3 regions of the Streptomyces sp. NPDC059002 genome follow, and region 1 is predicted to be linked to each of the others. Evidence: riboswitches for the same ligand, from Rfam matches in the RefSeq annotation. Region 1 holds a riboswitch; each other region holds the start of a gene.
What was found. A riboswitch is a leader RNA that binds a small molecule or an ion and turns the genes downstream of it on or off. The one in region 1 is predicted to bind cobalamin.
Positions count from the first base shown of each region.

Region 2: linked by a shared signal. The riboswitch ahead of ACFWZ2_RS26330 (ABC transporter substrate-binding protein) and the one ahead of ACFWZ2_RS06255 (prenyltransferase/squalene oxidase repeat-containing protein) in region 1 are both predicted to bind cobalamin.
Region 3: linked by a shared signal. The riboswitch ahead of metE (5-methyltetrahydropteroyltriglutamate--homocysteine S-methyltransferase) and the one ahead of ACFWZ2_RS06255 (prenyltransferase/squalene oxidase repeat-containing protein) in region 1 are both predicted to bind cobalamin.

Region 1 covers NZ_JBHYJI010000004.1:188,741-194,073, reverse strand. The annotation lists gene ACFWZ2_RS06265 (energy-coupling factor transporter transmembrane component T) at 1-538, opposite strand, end outside; gene ACFWZ2_RS06260 (SCO2322 family protein) at 569-1,237, opposite strand; gene ACFWZ2_RS06255 (prenyltransferase/squalene oxidase repeat-containing protein) at 1,234-2,457, opposite strand; cobalamin riboswitch at 2,581-2,707, opposite strand; gene ACFWZ2_RS06250 (MBL fold metallo-hydrolase) at 2,742-3,797, opposite strand; gene ACFWZ2_RS06245 (aldehyde dehydrogenase) at 3,995-5,333, shown strand, end outside.
Region 2 covers NZ_JBHYJI010000032.1:66,549-71,881, forward strand. The annotation lists gene ACFWZ2_RS26315 (metallophosphoesterase) at 1-20, opposite strand, end outside; gene ACFWZ2_RS26320 (ABC transporter ATP-binding protein) at 97-897, opposite strand; gene ACFWZ2_RS26325 (FecCD family ABC transporter permease) at 894-1,928, opposite strand; gene ACFWZ2_RS26330 (ABC transporter substrate-binding protein) at 1,925-2,959, opposite strand; cobalamin riboswitch at 3,026-3,212, opposite strand; gene ACFWZ2_RS26335 (VOC family protein) at 3,220-3,669, opposite strand; gene ACFWZ2_RS26340 (helix-turn-helix domain-containing protein) at 3,666-4,535, opposite strand; gene ACFWZ2_RS26345 (haloacid dehalogenase-like hydrolase) at 4,713-5,333, shown strand, end outside.
Region 3 covers NZ_JBHYJI010000002.1:322,392-327,724, reverse strand. The annotation lists gene ACFWZ2_RS03405 (carboxymuconolactone decarboxylase family protein) at 1-559, opposite strand, end outside; gene metE (5-methyltetrahydropteroyltriglutamate--homocysteine S-methyltransferase) at 972-3,290, opposite strand; cobalamin riboswitch at 3,452-3,667, opposite strand; cobalamin riboswitch at 3,796-3,998, shown strand; gene ACFWZ2_RS03395 (CoA-acylating methylmalonate-semialdehyde dehydrogenase) at 4,277-5,333, shown strand, end outside.

The sequences.
Region 1 (5,333 bases):
TCGCCACGACGACGGCGACCCCGGCCTCGTACAGCGCGCCGGGCAGCGATTTGAGCAGCCGCGCCGGGCTGGCCAGGGCGTTCGCCGCGCCGACACAGATCAGCAGGCCCGCGAGCCTGATCCCGTCGTACAGCGCGAAGAGCAGGCCCTCGGCCGTGACCCGGCCGCCGATCCGCACGCCCTTCGCCCAGTCGGGCAGCGGCACCTCGGGCAGGGTGACGACGGTGTGCGTGCCGGGGATCGGAGAGCCGAGCACGATCGCGAAGACAAGCCGGATCCCGATCACGAAGAGGCCCAGCTTCACGAACGCGCCGTACGACTTCGCCCAGGGCGCGGACGTCCGCCGCGCCGCCACCACATAACCGGCGACGCCGATCAGCAGGCCGAGCAGGAGCGGGTTGGTCGTCCGTGACGCCGCGGTGCCGAGGCCGAGCGCCCAGATCCACCAGGCGCCCGGGTGCAGGGCGTTGCTCCGGTGCGCCTCGGGGGCCAGGCGTCGCTTGAGGGCGCCGGGCGTGCTCCTGCCGTGGTCCGTCATCGTGCTGTCCGTGTCCGTGTCCGGGCCGCGTCAGCCGCGACGGCGCCGGGCCTGCCAGATCGCGGCACCGCCGAGCACCGCGACGACGGCGACCCCGGCGATCAGACCGACGGAGGGCCCGCCGTCGTCGTCCTTGCCGGTCTCGTCCTGCGCGGCCGTCTCCTTCCGCGCGCTGCCGTCGCCGGACACCTGCTCGCCGCAGCCCGCCTTCGGGTAGCCGGAGATCGCGCACAGCAGCGCGTGGTTGTCGTAGCGCAGCGACTTGGCGACGGAGGCGAGGGCCTCGGCGCTGGTGGCGTCCTCGGCGACCTGCGCGCAGGCCTGCCGCGGCGCGGGCGGCCGCTCGCCGTCGGGTGCGTCCTTGGGCAGGCCGAAGTCGATGACGAGGGCGACCCGCTTGCGGCCGTCCTTGGCGGGAGTGCTCGCGCAGATGTCGTCGAAGTCCGCGGGGCCGCGCGGTTTCGCCGCGTCCTTGGAGTCCTCGGAGACGGCGAAGCGGAAGCCCTGGACGTCGCCGTCATCGGGCCGTGCGGTGCCGGGGCCCTGGGTCGCGTACACCCAGGAGTCGCCGTCGCGGTCCCAGAACGACCAGTAGCGGTAGCCCGCGGCCTGGGCGGGCGCGGCGGCGAGGATGCCGAGCAGGGCGGCGACGAGCGCCACGACCACCGGGCGCCCGCGCCGCGCACGGCCCGGGGTCACAGCTGCTGCTTCTTGCGGTTGCCGCTGTAGAGGAAGCCGATGCCGATGCCGGCGACCAGGCCGACGCCGATGATCCACCAGATGCTGACGCCGCCGTCGTCGTCCTTCTTCTCCTCGTCCGACGCGGCCGGGGACTTCGACGCGCTCTCCGGGGCCGGGCCGGTGGCGTTGAGCTGCTTGACGAGGTCGGCGCCGCCGAAGTCACGGGCGTCGAGGCCCGCCGCGTTGGCGGCGAGGATCAGCTGGGCGTAGGCGGCGGGGCCCGACTGCTTCGCCCAGTCCGCGGAGTTCTTCGCGAGCCACTCGGCGGACTTCTCCGCCTGGTCCTGCTGGCCCGCGGCGGCGAGGGCCAGCACGGCGTCGGCGGTGTTGCCGAAGTCCGGCTGCTCCTTGGCGCCCGGCATCGCGGACATCAGGTGGTCGTCGGTCCTGCCGAGGGTGTCGAGCAGATAGCCGGTGCCGTTGCTGGCGGCCTGCGTGGCGGTGTCCGGCTTCGCGCACTTGGTCCCGGCGGGCTCGGTCTTCTTGGGCGGCGCCACGACCAGGCCCCTGCCGAGGCTGCCGAGCACGCCGGCCGCGGTGGCGTCGGCGTTCGGCGCGAGCTTGCCGGACTTGGCGTCGGCGAGGCCGAAGGCGCCGCCGTCCTTGTCGCAGTCCATGGCGAGCTTCGGCAGCGCGTCGTAGGCGGACTTGCCGTCCTGGGACTTCACGTCGGCGGGGTTCTCGCCCGCCGCGACGAGGGCGCCGATCACGATGCCGGTGGAGTTGGCGTCGGTGGGCAGGCCCGGGTTGTAGCCCCAGCCGCCGTCCTTGTTCTGTACGGACTTCAGCCAGTCGACGCTCTTCTTGACCGTCTTCTGCTCGCCGCCGAGCGCGGCGAGGGCCTGCACGGCGGCGGCGGTGGAGTTGCTGTCGACCGTCGTCTTGGAGTTGCACGGCTCGGCGGCGTCCGCGCGGTAGGCGGCATAGCCGCCGCTCGCGCACTGCTGCCCGGTCAGCCAGTCGACGGCCTTGGCGGCGGGCTTGACGCCCTCGGTGTGCTGGGCGAGCAGGGCGTACGACTGCCGGAAGACGCCGTCGAACTTGGGGTCGGTCTTGCCGTAGAGGCCCGAGGGAAGCGCGGGCGACGGCGACGCGTCGTCCGCGAAGGCGGCCGGTGCGGCCACCGAACCGAACACGGCGACGGCGGCCAGGACCGCTGCGCTGCGGCGAACGTTCATGATGCGGCGGGTTGCCTCTCCCTGCGGGGAGCGGGGCGGCACGGACCGTTGCGAGCACGGCTTCCGGGCGGCTCCGGCTCCGTATACCTCGACGGTGCCGCTCATCGGGGGCCCCGATGAAGCGAGCCGGTCACGTTCCGCACCGGGCATTCCGGCTGTACCGCGGGAGCGGTGTATACGGCTGCGGGTCAGCGCCGGATTCGCACCGGCTTCCCCCTGTACGGGCGTGAGGACGACGCGCCCACTCTACCGGCCCGTACCAGGGGCGGCCGGGCGGCGGGGAGTCACACCGCCACGTACGCGACCGGGTCGCTGCCGGGCACGGCCTCCGCGCGGCCCAGTTTCACCAGGCGCCGCACATGGGCCTCCGCCTCCGACACCGCGATGTTGCGGGAGCCGTAGGGGATCTCGGACCAGGGGCGGTTCCACTCCATGTGCTCGGCGAGCCGCCAGGGGGTGAGGGGCTCGGCGAGCAGGCCGAGCAGTCCGGTGAGGCGGTCCTCGTGGTGGGCGAGGAGTTCGCGGACGCGGGCGGGGGCGTCGGTGAACGCGTGCTGGTGGGCGGGCAGGACCTCGGCGGGGTCGAGGCGGCCGACCCGTTCCAGGGAGTCGAGGTAGTCGCCAACGGGGTCGGTCACGGTGTGGTCGTCGGGGTCCTCGTACAGGCCGATGTGCGGGGTGATGCCGGGGAGCAGGTGGTCGCCGGAGAAGAGACGGCCGTTGCCGTGCAGGCGGGAGGGGTGCTCCTCCTCCAGGTGCAGGCAGACGTGGCCGGGGGTGTGGCCCGGGGTCCAGATCGCGCGCAGGCGGCGGCCCGGCAGGTCGAGGAGTTCGCCCGGGGTGATGGCGCGGTCGGGCAGCGCGGGGTCGAGGCCGGGGAGCCTGCGGGGGCGGCCCTCCTCGGCGGCGCGGACCAGCGGGGCGACGTGTTCGGCGGGGGCGCCTGCGGCCAGCAGCTTCGCGGCCATGTAGGCGTACCAGCGGTCGGGCGGGTTGGCGCGGGTGCGCCGCACCACGTCGGCGTCCGCCTCGTGCATCGCGATCCAGGCCCCGGACGCGTCGCGGACCTTCGCGGACAGGCCGTGGTGGTCGGGGTGGTGGTGGGTGACGACCACGCCGTGCACATCGGCGACGGTGACGCCGCAGCGGGCGAGTCCCGCGGTGAGGGTGTGCCAGGACGTCGGGTCGTCCCAGCCGGTGTCGATGAGGACGGGTCCGCGATCGGTGTCGAGGAGGTGGACGAGGGTGAATCCGAGGGGGTTGTCGGGGATGGGGACCTTGATGCTCCAGACGCCGCCGCCGTGCTCGATCACCGGTGGGTCGGTCACCTGCAGGGTCATGGGGGCCTCGTCTTTCGTCGCCGGGTGCCGCGCCTGGTGTCGCCGGTGCCGCCACTATAACTAGAACTAGTTTCAATGGTCGCCCAAGTCGACCGAACGGCGGTGGAGTTGCCCGTTCCGTCCGTGGACTCCTCCAACTAGAACTGGTATCAGTTCTGAAACGGTGTCAGAAAGCGCTCCGCAGGAGGCAGTCAGCCATGACCGAGCTCGTGGAACACGGACAGCTGTTCATCGGCGGGGAGTTGGTCGACCCGCTCGGCAAGGACGTCATCGACGTCGTATCGCCGCACACCGGGCGGGTCTTCGCCCGCGTGCCGCACGCCGCCCCCGCCGACGTGGACCGCGCCGTCGCCACCGCGCGCAAGGCGTTCGACGACGGGCCCTGGCCCCGGATGAGCCTGGACGAACGGATCGGGGTCGTCACCAGGATCAAGGACGGGATCGCCGCGCGCCACGAGGAGATCGCCCGCGTCATCAGCTCGGAGAACGGCACCCCGTACACCTCCAGCGTGATGGTGCAGGCGCTCGCCGCGATGATGGCGTGGGACGCGGCGCTCACCGTCGCCCGCGACTTCACCTACGAGGAGGCGCGCGACGGAGTCCTCGGGAAACTGCTCGTGCGGCGCGAACCGGTCGGCGTGGTCGCGGCCGTCGTGCCCTGGAACGTCCCGCAGTTCACCGCGGCCGCCAAGCTCGCGCCCGCACTGCTCGCCGGCTGCCCGGTGATCCTCAAGACCTCGCCGGAAGCGCCCCTGGACGCGTACATCCTGGCCGAGATAGCCGCCGACGCCGGACTGCCGCGGGGCGTGCTCTCCGTCATCTGCGCGGACCGCGAGGTGAGCGAGTACCTCGTCGCGCACCCCGGCGTCGACAAGGTGTCCTTCACCGGGTCCGTCGCCGCGGGCAAACGCGTCATGGAGGTCGCTGCCCGCCATCTCACCCGCGTCACCCTGGAGCTGGGCGGCAAGTCCGCCGCCGTCGTCCTGCCGGACGCCGACGCGGCGACCGCCGTCGCGGGCATCGCGCCCTTCGCCTGGATGATCAACGGCCAGGCGTGCGTGGCCCAGACCCGCATCCTCGTGCCGCGCACCCGCTACGACGAGTTCGCCGAGGCCTTCGCCGCCGCCGCGTCCGCCCTCAAGGTCGGCGACCCCCTCGACCCCGCCACCGAACTCGGCCCGCTGGTCGCCAAGCGGCAGCAGCAGCGCTCCCTCGACTACATCCGCATCGGCCAGGAGGAGGGCGCCAAGATCCTCGCGGGCGGCGGCCGTCCGGCCGGGCTCGATCAGGGGTGGTACGTCGAGCCGACGCTCTTCGGCGACGTCGACAACTCCATGCGCATCGCCCGCGAGGAGATCTTCGGCCCTGTCATCTGCCTGCTGCCGTACGGAGACGAGGCGGAGGCCGTGAAGATCGCCAACGACTCCGACTACGGGCTCAGCGGCAGCGTCTGGACGGCCGACGTCGAGCGCGGCATCGAGGTCGCGCGGCAGGTGCGCACCGGAACGTACTCCGTGAACACCTTCAGCCTCGACA
Region 2 (5,333 bases), on a different contig from region 1:
ACGTGGGCTATCACTGGCATGCCGCGAACCTACGGGGCCCGCGGGGCCGGGTTAAGAGCCAACCGCGGGTGCTTGGACTGGTCCGCGGACCGTGGCTCAGCCCCGCAGGAAACGCACCGAAGGCCGCTCGCCGCACCCGTCGCCCGCCCGCGTCACCACCGCCCGCACCCCGTACACCTCCGCGATCAGCTCCTCGGTGATCACCTCGGCGGGGGTTCCCGCCGCGTACGCCCTGCCCTCCTTCAGGACGAGGAGCCGGTCGCAGAACATCGCCGCCAGATTGAGGTCGTGCAGCGCGACGACGCTGGTCACGGGGAGCTCGGCCACCAGCGAGAGCAGCTCCAACTGGTGCTGGATGTCCAGGTGGTTGGTGGGTTCGTCCAGGAGCAGCTCGCGGGGTTCCTGGGCGAGGGCGCGGGCGATCTGGACGCGCTGGCGTTCGCCGCCGGACAGGGTGTGCCAGGACTGCGTCGCGCGGGCGGCGAGGCCGGTGCGCTCCAGGGCCTCCCGGACCGCGCGCTCGTCGTCCGGCGTGGGCGCCGACCAGGCGCGGCGGTGCGGGATGCGGCCCAGGCGCACGACGTCCCCCACCGTCAGCTCGACCTGGGTGGAGGCATGCTGCCCGACGACGGCGATCCGGCGCGCGACGGTGCGGCGGCCGGTGTCGGCCAGCGGGCGGCCGTCCAGGGTGACCACTCCGGAGGCCGGGGCGAGGACGCCCGCGAGGATGCGCAGGAGCGTGGACTTGCCGGAGCCGTTCGGGCCGAGGAGGCCCACGGTGGCGCCCGCGGGCGGGGCGAGGCTGACGCCGTCGACGACGAGGCGGCCGCCCGCCTCGCGGCTGACGCGGTCGGCGCGCAGGCCGTGGGTGTTCGGTGCGCCGGCTGCGTACGTCATGTCGCCCGCCTCGTCCGGTAGAGCACGGCGACGAACGCCGGTACGCCGATCAGGGACGTCACCACGCCCACCGGGACCTCCTGCGGGTCGAGGACGGTGCGGGCCAGGGTGTCCACCCAGACGAGGAAGACCGCGCCCGCGAGCGCCGTGACGGGCAGCAGTCGGGCGTGGCCCGAGCCGACGAAGGCGCGGGCCGCGTGCGGCAGGACCAGGCCGACGAAGCCGATGGCGCCCGCCGAGCTGACCAGGGCGGCGGTCAGCAGGGCCGTGGTGCAGAGCAGGATCAGTCGGGTGCGGGCGACGCGGACGCCGAGGGTCGCCGCCGCCTCCTGGCCGAACGCGAAGGCGTCGAGGGTGCGGGCGTGGGACAGGCAGACGAGCAGGGCGCAGGCCAGGACGGCGGCGCACAGCCACACATCGGTCCAGCCCACCCCGCTGAGCGAGCCGAGCAGCCAGAACAGCACCCCGCGGGTGGTCTCCGCGTCGCCCGCCGTGAGGATGACGAAGGACGTGAGGGCGGAGAAGAGCTGCATCGCGGCGACGCCGGACAGGACCACGCGGTCCGTGCTGCCGCCCAGCGTGTGGCTCAGGAGCAGCACGAGGGCGAACGAGCAGAGCGCGCCCACGAAGGCGCCCGCCGACACGGACACCGCTCCCCCGCCCACGCCGAGGACGACGACCGCGACCGCGCCCGTGGACGCCCCGGAGGAGACCCCGAGCACGAAGGGGTCGGCGAGGGGGTTGCGGAGCAGGGACTGCATGACCGCGCCGCACACCGCGAGTCCCGCGCCGCAGACCGCGGCGAGCAGGGTGCGCGGCATCCGCAGGTTCCAGACGATGCCGTCCCTGATCGGGGTGAGCCGCGCCTCGCCCCAGCCGAGGTGCGCGGCGAGCGCCGACCACACGTCGGGCACGGAGATGTCCGCGGGCCCGATGGTGACGGCGACGGCCACGGAGAGGACGAGCGCGACGGTCCCCGCGAGGCACAGCAGCCCCTGCCGCGCGGTGGCGGCCGCGGTCGCCCTGCTCACCTGGCGAGCCCGAACTTCCGCAGCCCCGCGGCCACTTGCTCGATGCCGTCGACGGTGCGGATCGTGGGGTTCATGGCCTGGCCGCTGAGGAGTACGTAGCGCTTCTTCCGCACGGCGGTCAGGTTCTTGGTCACCGGGTTGGTCTCCAGGAACTTGATCTTCGCGGCGGCGCTCTCGGCGGACTGCGACTTGCGGGTGAGGTCGCCGATGACGAGGACGTCGGGGTCGCGGTCGGCGACGGTCTCCCAGTTGATCTGGGGCCATTCCTCGCGGGTGTCGTCGAAGACGTTCTGCGCGCCGAGCTCGCGGGTGATGATGCCGGGGGCGCCGCAACAGCCCGCCATGTAGGGGGCGTCGGAGTTGGCGAACCAGTAGAGGAGCGTGGCGTCGGAGGCGTCGATGTCCTTGGTGGCCTTGGCGACGCGGGCCTTCATGCCGGCGATCAGCTTCTCGCCGCGCTGCTCGACGCCGAACACCTTGGCCAGGTCGCGCACTTCGCCGTAGACGGTGTCCATGGTGAGGGTCTTGACGCGCTTGCCGTCGCCGCCGCCGTCGTTGTCCTTGCCCGCGCAGTCGGTGGGCGAGACATAGACGGGCACGCCGAGTTCGGTGAACTTCGTGCGGTCGGCGACGCCGCCCTTGCCGACCGTGTAGAGGAAGGAGGCGCTGACGAAGTCCGGTTCCTCGGCGAGGACCTTCTCCAGGGACGGGTAGCGATCGGAGAGCCGCTCCACCTTCGCGTTGTCCTTCGCGAGGTTCTTCAGAACGGGGTCGGTCCAGGTGCCGGTGCCCGCCATGCGGTCGGCGAGGCCGAGGGAGAGCAGGATCTCCGTGGAGCCCTGGTCGAGGGAGACCGCACGCCGCGGTGGGGCCTTGACCTCGGCCTTCTTGCCGCAGGACGCGACCGTGACCGGATAGCCGTCGGCGCTCTTGCCCGCGGGCCGCTGTGCGGAGCCGTCGCCGCACGCGGTGAGCGCGAGCGCCGCGGCGCAGAGCAGGGCGGCCTTACGTATACGGTCTTTCGAGGACACGCGATCCCTTGAGTCTCACGGCTCATACGCGGAGCCTGGCCTGCGTCACGCCCTCCGGCCGCCCGGTGTGCGGGCGGAGGCGCCAGCAGGTCTTCGGACTCGGGGATCGGCCGGGCGGGGCGCCTTCCCAGGCGTCGTCGGACGCCCAGTGGCCGTGGCCCCGCCCGTCCCCCTCACCGCTGCGCGTCAGTTCCGGATTCTCACCGGATTCCCTGGCCCAGGTGTGGGTTTGACTGGCTTGCGCAAGTTATCACGCGTGGTCAGGGGGCCGGTTCCGGCCTCGGCTCGCCGCGGTAGGTGCCGAAGGACCAGCGGTTTCCCTCCGGGTCGAGGATCGCGAACTCACGGCTGCCGTACGGCTTGTCCTCGATCTCGGCGGTGATCCGCACGCCCGCCGCGACGAGGCGTGCATAGAGCGCGTCGACCTGGTCGGTGACGACATAGGCGCCGGACGTGCCCGGCGTTCCGCAGGTGCCTTCGGGCGCGGCCGGATCGTACGAGCCGAGCATGATGCCGCCGCCCTCGGGCCAGTCGAGCTGGGCGTGGGCGACGCGGCCGCCGTCCTCGTGGACGGCGGTGCGCAGGAAGCCGACGGTGCCGACGAGGAAGTCGATCAGGGCGGGGGCGTCCTGGGCCTGGAGGCCCGGCCAGATGGCCGGGGCGGGGGTGCCGGGCCGCTGTTCCGCCGGGGTCTTCGGTGTGGTGTTCATGTGTCCCAGTCTTCGCCCGCGCCATGCGCCCCGGCTTGGATATTCCGGCACTCTTCGGCCAGCCAGCGGGTGGGGCTCACTCCCGTGTACTGCCGGAAGTCGCGGACGAGATGGGAGTGGTCGTAGTAGCCGGAGTCCGCCGCGACCCGGGCGATGTCGGGCCCCGTGCCCGCCGTGACGGAGCGGACCACCGCGGCCTTGGCGTGCTCGAAGCGCATCAGGCGCGCGGCCTGCTTGGGGCTCAGTCCGGTCTCGGCGCGGAACAGCGCGGTCAGCCGTCGCTCGCTGAGCGCGACGTGCCGGGACAGGCCGCCCACGGTGCCCGCGCCCCGGTGCCGGCCCAGCCAGGCCCAGGCCTCGGCGACCTCGGGACGTACGGAACCCGCGGCCCGCTCGTCGGCCGCGCGCCGCCTCAGATACGCGGACAGGAGGGCGAAGCGGTCCTCCCAGCGGTCGAGGGCGCACAGCCGCTCGCGGACCTCGGCGGCGCGGGCGCCGAGGACGTCCGTGCCCGCGGTGACGAGCTGCCCGGTCAGTGCGGCGGCGGGCAGTCCGAGGAGGGTGCGGGCGGCGAGGGGGTGCACGGCGAGCTGGATGCCGGCCTCGTGCTCGGGACTGACGAGGTACGCCGGGCTCTGGTGCAGGCCGCCCACGACGATGTCGGTGCGCACCGCGTCCGCACCGGTCGCCTGGCCGGGCGTGACGCCGCTCGCGATGTCCCCGTCGAGGGAGAAGACCAGCGTCAGATACGGCGACGGCAGGCCCTTGTGCAGGGTGGGCCGCTGCCCGGCGGTGCGGTAGCCGACCGCGGACACGACCATGCCGTCGAGCCGGGGAACGGCCCGGACGAACTCCTGGGAGCCCATGCGTCCCAGTATGCGCGGCCGGGGCGGCTCGGGTTCGGCTACCCGTATTCACCGGCCCCATGCCCCGCGTTCACGGTGACTTCGATCATGGGAAATGGCGGCGCGGCCCCATAGCATTGCGCGCCGCTCCGGACGGGGCCGCACATCGCTCTCAGGGAACGGCAGGGACGTAGAGACATGGCAGTACGGGCAAAGAACAAGCTGGCCGTCATCGGCGCCACGGGGGCGCTCGCCGCCGCCGTCCTCGCGGGCAGCGCGCTCTGGCCGACCGCCGAGGCGAACGCGGCGGGCTCCTCCGCGAAGACCGCCGCGGGCGAGCTCTCGCACTGGCCGAAGCCCGTCGCGAAGCAGCTCGGCAAGGTCATCGCGAAGAACGACCACAAGGGCGCGTACGCCGTCTTCGACGCGGACAACACGACGTACCGCAACGACCTGGAGGAGTCGCTGCTGCCCTTCCTGGAGATGAAGGGCGTCCTGACCCGCAAGACGATGGACCCGTCCCTGAAGACCATCCCCTTCAAGGACACGGCCACGCACAAGGAGAGCCTCTACAGCTACTACAACCGGCTGTGCGAGGTCGACGACCAGGTCTGCTACCCGTGGGCCGCGCAGATCTTCTCCGGCTTCACGCTGAAGGAGCTCAAGGGGTACGTCGACGAACTCCTCGCGTACAAGAAGCCGATCCCCGCCGAGTACTACGAGGCCGGGAAGCTGACGAAGACCGAGGTGAAGGCGCCCGAGTTCTCGCGCGGCATGCAGCAGCTCTACAAGACGCTGCGCGCGCACGGCATCGAGGTG
Region 3 (5,333 bases), on a different contig from region 1:
CGGCCGCGGCGGGACGCTCGGCCAGCGGGATCGTGCAGGACTCGGAGTAGCCCTGCGACGTGATCCCGTGCGCCGTGTTGACCCGGGCCGCGAGGTTGGCGAACCCGATGAACACGGTCAGCTCGACCAGTCCTGCCGGGCCGAGCTGCGTGAGCAGGCTCGCCGACAGCTCGTCCGAGACGGTCGGCGGCGTGCTCGACATGGCCTCGGCGTACTCCATCACCTCGCGCTCCAGCGGGGTGAACACATCGGAGGCACGCCAGTTCGGCACCTGGCTCGCCTTCGCCAGGTCGAGGTTCTGGTTCGACGCGGCGAAGTAGTTGATGTCCAGGCACCAGCTGCAGCCGATCAGCGACGCCACCGTCATGTGCGCGAACGTCTTGAGCCCCTCGTCGACGGCATCCCACTCCGCCACCTTCGCCGCGAACTCCTGGTTGGAGGTGGCGACGGCGGGGTTGTGGAACACCACCTCGAAGGGCTCGGGCACGGCACCGAGCTGCTTGATCAGGGCCTCCTTCATCTCGGCGGGAAGTTCGGCCTTGGGGATACGCGGTGTCATCGTGTGCTCCTTCGTCAGTGGCCTTCCGGCCTGTACGACATGAAGACACCGCCGCACCCCGGGATGTGACACCTCCCGTCCGGGAAGTGGCATCTCCCGTCCCATCCGCCCGGCGCACCGTGAGTTCCGCGATCCCCGGATGCTCCTTGGCCCCCTCCACGCCGCGCACCGTCACCCGCACGTACCGGGCGAGCCGGGTGTCACCGGGCCGCGCGCGGTGCCGTTCCAGGTGGGGGTGACCTTCTGGACGCGGACGGGCCTGGCGAGGTCCGTCGTCAGGTGGCCGCGCGGGCCGTCCGGGACCCAGGCCGTGGCCGTGCTGCCGTCGAGGGCGGCGCCCCAGACGTGAGTGGGGCGAAGGCACGGGGCCGGGGCACCAGAAGGCGCCCCGGCCCCGGGAGTCACCCGGTCGTCACGACCCGGGCAGTTCGCCGCGGACCGTGCGGGCGGCGGCGACCAGGTTCGCCAGGGACGCACGGGTCTCGGGCCAGCCGCGGGTCTTCAGGCCGCAGTCGGGGTTGACCCAGAGGCGCTGGGCGGGAATGGCCTCAAGTCCCTTGCGGAGCAGGGCGGCCGCCTCGTCCGCGTCGGGCACGCGCGGGGAGTGGATGTCGTAGACGCCGGGCCCGGCCTCGCGCGGATAGCCGTGCTCGGCCAGCTCGCGGGCGACCTGCATGTGGGAGCGGGCGGCCTCCAGGCTGATGACGTCGGCGTCGAGGTCGTCGATGGCCTGGACGATGTCGCCGAACTCGGCGTAGCACATGTGGGTGTGGATCTGGGTGTCGGGCCGGACGCCGCTGGTGGTGAGGCGGAAGGACTCCGTGGCCCAGTCCAGGTAGGCGGCGTGGTCCGCGGCGCGCAGCGGCAGGGTTTCGCGCAGGGCGGGCTCGTCGACCTGGATGACCGAAGTGCCCGCCGCCTCCAGGTCGTTGACCTCGTCGCGCAGGGCGAGGGCGACCTGGCGCGCGGTGTCGCCGAGCGGCTGGTCGTCGCGGACGAAGGACCAGGCGAGCATGGTGACGGGGCCGGTGAGCATGCCCTTGACCGGCCGGTCGGTGAGCGAGTTGGCGTACGACGTCCAGCGCACCGTCATCGGTTCGGGGCGCGAGATGTCCCCGGCCAGGACCGGCGGGCGCACATAGCGGGTGCCGTACGACTGGACCCAGCCGTGCTGGGTGGCGAGATAGCCGGTGAGCTGTTCGGCGAAGTACTGGACCATGTCGTTGCGTTCGGGCTCGCCGTGCACGAGGACGTCGATCCCGGTCTGCTCCTGGAAGGAGATGACCTCGCGGATCTCGTCCTTGATCCGCTCCTCGTACCCGGCGGTGTCGATGCGGCCCGCGCGTACGTCGGCGCGCGCGGTGCGCAGCTCGGTGGTCTGCGGGAAGGAGCCGATGGTGGTCGTGGGCAGCAGCGGCAGCTTGAGGTGCGAGCGCTGGGCGGCGGCCCGCTCCTCGTAGGGCTGCGAGCGGCGTCCTTCGGCGTCGGTGACGGCGGCGGCGCGGGCGCGTACGGCCGGGTCGTGGGTGATCGCGGAGCCGGTGCGCGACGCCAGGTCGGCGCGGTTGGCGGCGAGTTCGGCGGCGATGGTGTCGGTGCCCTGGGCGAGACCGCGCGCCAGGGCGACGATCTCGGTGGTCTTCTGCCGGGCGAAGGCCAGCCAGCGCAGGATCTGCGGGTCGATGTCCCGTTCGGCCGTGGCGTCGATCGGCACGTGCAGGAGGGAGCAGGAGGCGGCGACGTCGACCCGGTCGGCGAGCCCGAGGAGCGTGCCCAGGGTGGCCAGGGACTTCTCCAGGTCGTTGATCCAGATGTTGCGGCCGTTGACCACACCGGCGACGAGCCGCTTGCCGGGCAGGCCGCCGACGGCGGCGAGGTCGTCGAGGTTCGCGGCCGCCGCGTCGGTGAAGTCGAGGGCCAGGCCGTCGATCGGGGCCTTCGCGAGGACGGGCAGGGCGTCGCCGAGCCGGTCGAAGTAGGAGGCGACGAGGAGCTTGGGGCGGTCGGTGAGGGCGCCGAGTTCGCGGTAGGCGCGGGCGGCGGCGTTGAGTTCGGCCGGGGTGCGGTCCTGCACCAGGGCCGGCTCGTCGAGCTGCACCCAGGCGGCACCGGCGGCGCGCAGGTCGGCGAGCACCTCCGCGTACACGGGCAGCAGCCGGTCGAGGAGGGTCAGCGGCTCGAAGTCGGCGGCCACACCGGGCGCGGGCTTGGCGAGCAGCAGATACGTGACGGGGCCGACGAGGACCGGGCGGGCCGAGAGGCCGAGGGCGAGGGCCTCCGTCAGCTCGCCGACCTGCTTGGTGGAGTCGGCGGTGAAGACGGTATCGGGACCCAGTTCGGGCACCAGGTAGTGGTAGTTGGTGTCGAACCACTTGGTCATCTCCAGCGGCGCCACGTCCTGGGTGCCGCGCGCCATCGCGAAGTACCCGTCCAGGGTGTCGGCGTCGACGGCCGCCCGGTGCCGGGCGGGGACGGCGCCGACCATGACACTGGTGTCCAGGACATGGTCGTAGTACGAGAAGTCACCGGTCGGCACCTCGTGGATGCCGGTGTCGGCCAGGTGCCGCCAGGTGGAGCGGCGCAGGTCCGCCGCGGTCTCCCGGAGGGCGTCCGCGGTGACGCGGCCCTTCCAGTAGCCCTCGATGGCCTTCTTCAGTTCGCGGTTCTGGCCCTGGCGGGGGTAGCCGTACACGGTGGCCCGTGCTGCCGCGGCTGCGGACTTCGCTGTCACGGAAATCTCCTTCGCGAGATGACTCCTGAGCATCCCGGGACGGGACGCGGACGCGAAGGGGTGACGAACCGGACGGGCCGAACTCGCGCCGATGACGCCGTTCTCCGTCTGGTGTGTACGCCGACCCGCCCACGAGGTCACCGGGATGTCCGCACGTGATCGGTCACGTACGGGCAACGGGCAGGTCTTCGGACTCGTGGGCGCGTCTGCCGGGGCAGATTCCTACTGGCCGTCGCTTCCCGGATCCGGCGGATCCAGTGCGTATGACGGCGGTCGTTCCCACTCACCGCTGCGGGGCAGTCCCGGATTCCCACCGGGTTCCCTCTTGCGACGCGCCTGCCTGGCGGGCAGGGCGAACCAGCTGCACGGGCCACCCTAGAGGCCGGGCCACCGTCTTGGGCAGCCTTGATCACATTCCGGGACGGTGAGATGGGACACGGACCGGGCCAACTGCGCAGCCGCCGCGGCCCGTCGGGGCCGGAGGACCGGGCCGGGGTGGACTTACTAGGACGTCCAACTATATGGTCCTGGGCAAGGCCCGCGGTGTCAGGGAAGCCGGTGTGAATCCGGCGCGGTCCCGCCACTGTGACCGGGGAGTGCGTTCTCGCCGAACAACGCGCCACCGAAGGACGTCGTGTCCGTCGGGAAGGCGGGGGAGCGTGCGTCGATCCGGGAGTCAGGATACCGGCCGCGGGGTGTTCCGTGTTGTCCACGAGGATGGAGCAGACACGCATGGCACCGGTCCGAACCCACGACCCAGGTGATCCGGCGGAGCGAGCGGCGGCACCCGCCACCTCTTAGGACGACGTACGCCAACTCACCGGCCCCGCACGGGATCCCGGCCGCGGCGTACGCCGACCACATGCTCCGCGACGGCTCTTCGGCCTTCGCGTCCCGCGGCCCCGACCCGAACGCGCCCCACAGGGCGCCGTTCGCCGGTGCGCCGTGCCATCCCCGGATCCCCACCTGACGAGAGCAGGCTCACCGTGGTCCGTGAACTCACCCATTTCATCGGCGGCAAGCACACCTCAGGCACGTCGGGCCTCTTCGGCGACGTGTACGACCCCAACACCGGTTCCGTACAGGCCCGCGTACCGCTCGCGGGCCGGGTCGACACCGAGGCGGCGATCGCCGACGCCGTCGCCGCCCAGCGGGAGTGGGGCGCATGGAACCCGCAGCGCAGGGCCCGCGTCCTGCTGCGCTTCCTCCAACTCGTCGACCAGGAACGCGAATCCCTGGCGCGGCTCCTCTCGGCCGAGCACGGCAAGACGGTGGCCGACGCGCACGGCGACCTGCAACGCGGCCTGGAGGTGGTGGAGTTCGCCGCCGGGATCCCGCACCTGCTCAAGGGCGAGTTCACGGACAACGCGGGCACCGGCATCGATGTGCACTCGCTGCGCTCCCCGATCGGCGTGGTCGCCGGGATCACCCCGTTCAACTTCCCCGCGATGATCCCGCTGTGGAAGGCCGCGCCCGCCCTGGCCTGCGGCAACGCATTCATCCTGAAGCCCTCGGAGCGCGACCCCTCCGTGCCGCTGCGGCTGGCCGAACTGTTCCTGGAGGCAGGACTTCCGCCCGGTGTCCTCAATGTCGTCAACGGCGGCAAGGACGCGGTCGACACCCTCCTGGAGGACCCGCGGGTCGGCGCGCTCGGCTTCGTCGGCTCCACACCGATCGCCGCGCACATCTATGCCACCGCCGCCGCCCACGGCAAGCGCGCCCAGTGCTTCGGCGGCGCCAAGAACCACATGATCGTGATGCCGGACGCCGACCTCGACCAGGCCGTCGACGCCCTCATCGGCGCCGGATACGGCTCGGCGGGCGAGCGCTGCATGGCGATCTCGGTGGCCGTGCCGGTCGGCGAGGAGACCGCGGACCGGCTCGTCGCCGCGCTCAAGGAGCGCATCGGCGCGCTCCGCATCGGCCGTTCCGACGACGCGGGCGCCGACTTCGGCCCGCTGGTCAGCAAGGACGCCCTGGACCGGGTCCGCAGGTATGTGGACATCGGCGTCAACGAAGGGGCCGAACTCGTCGTCGACGGAC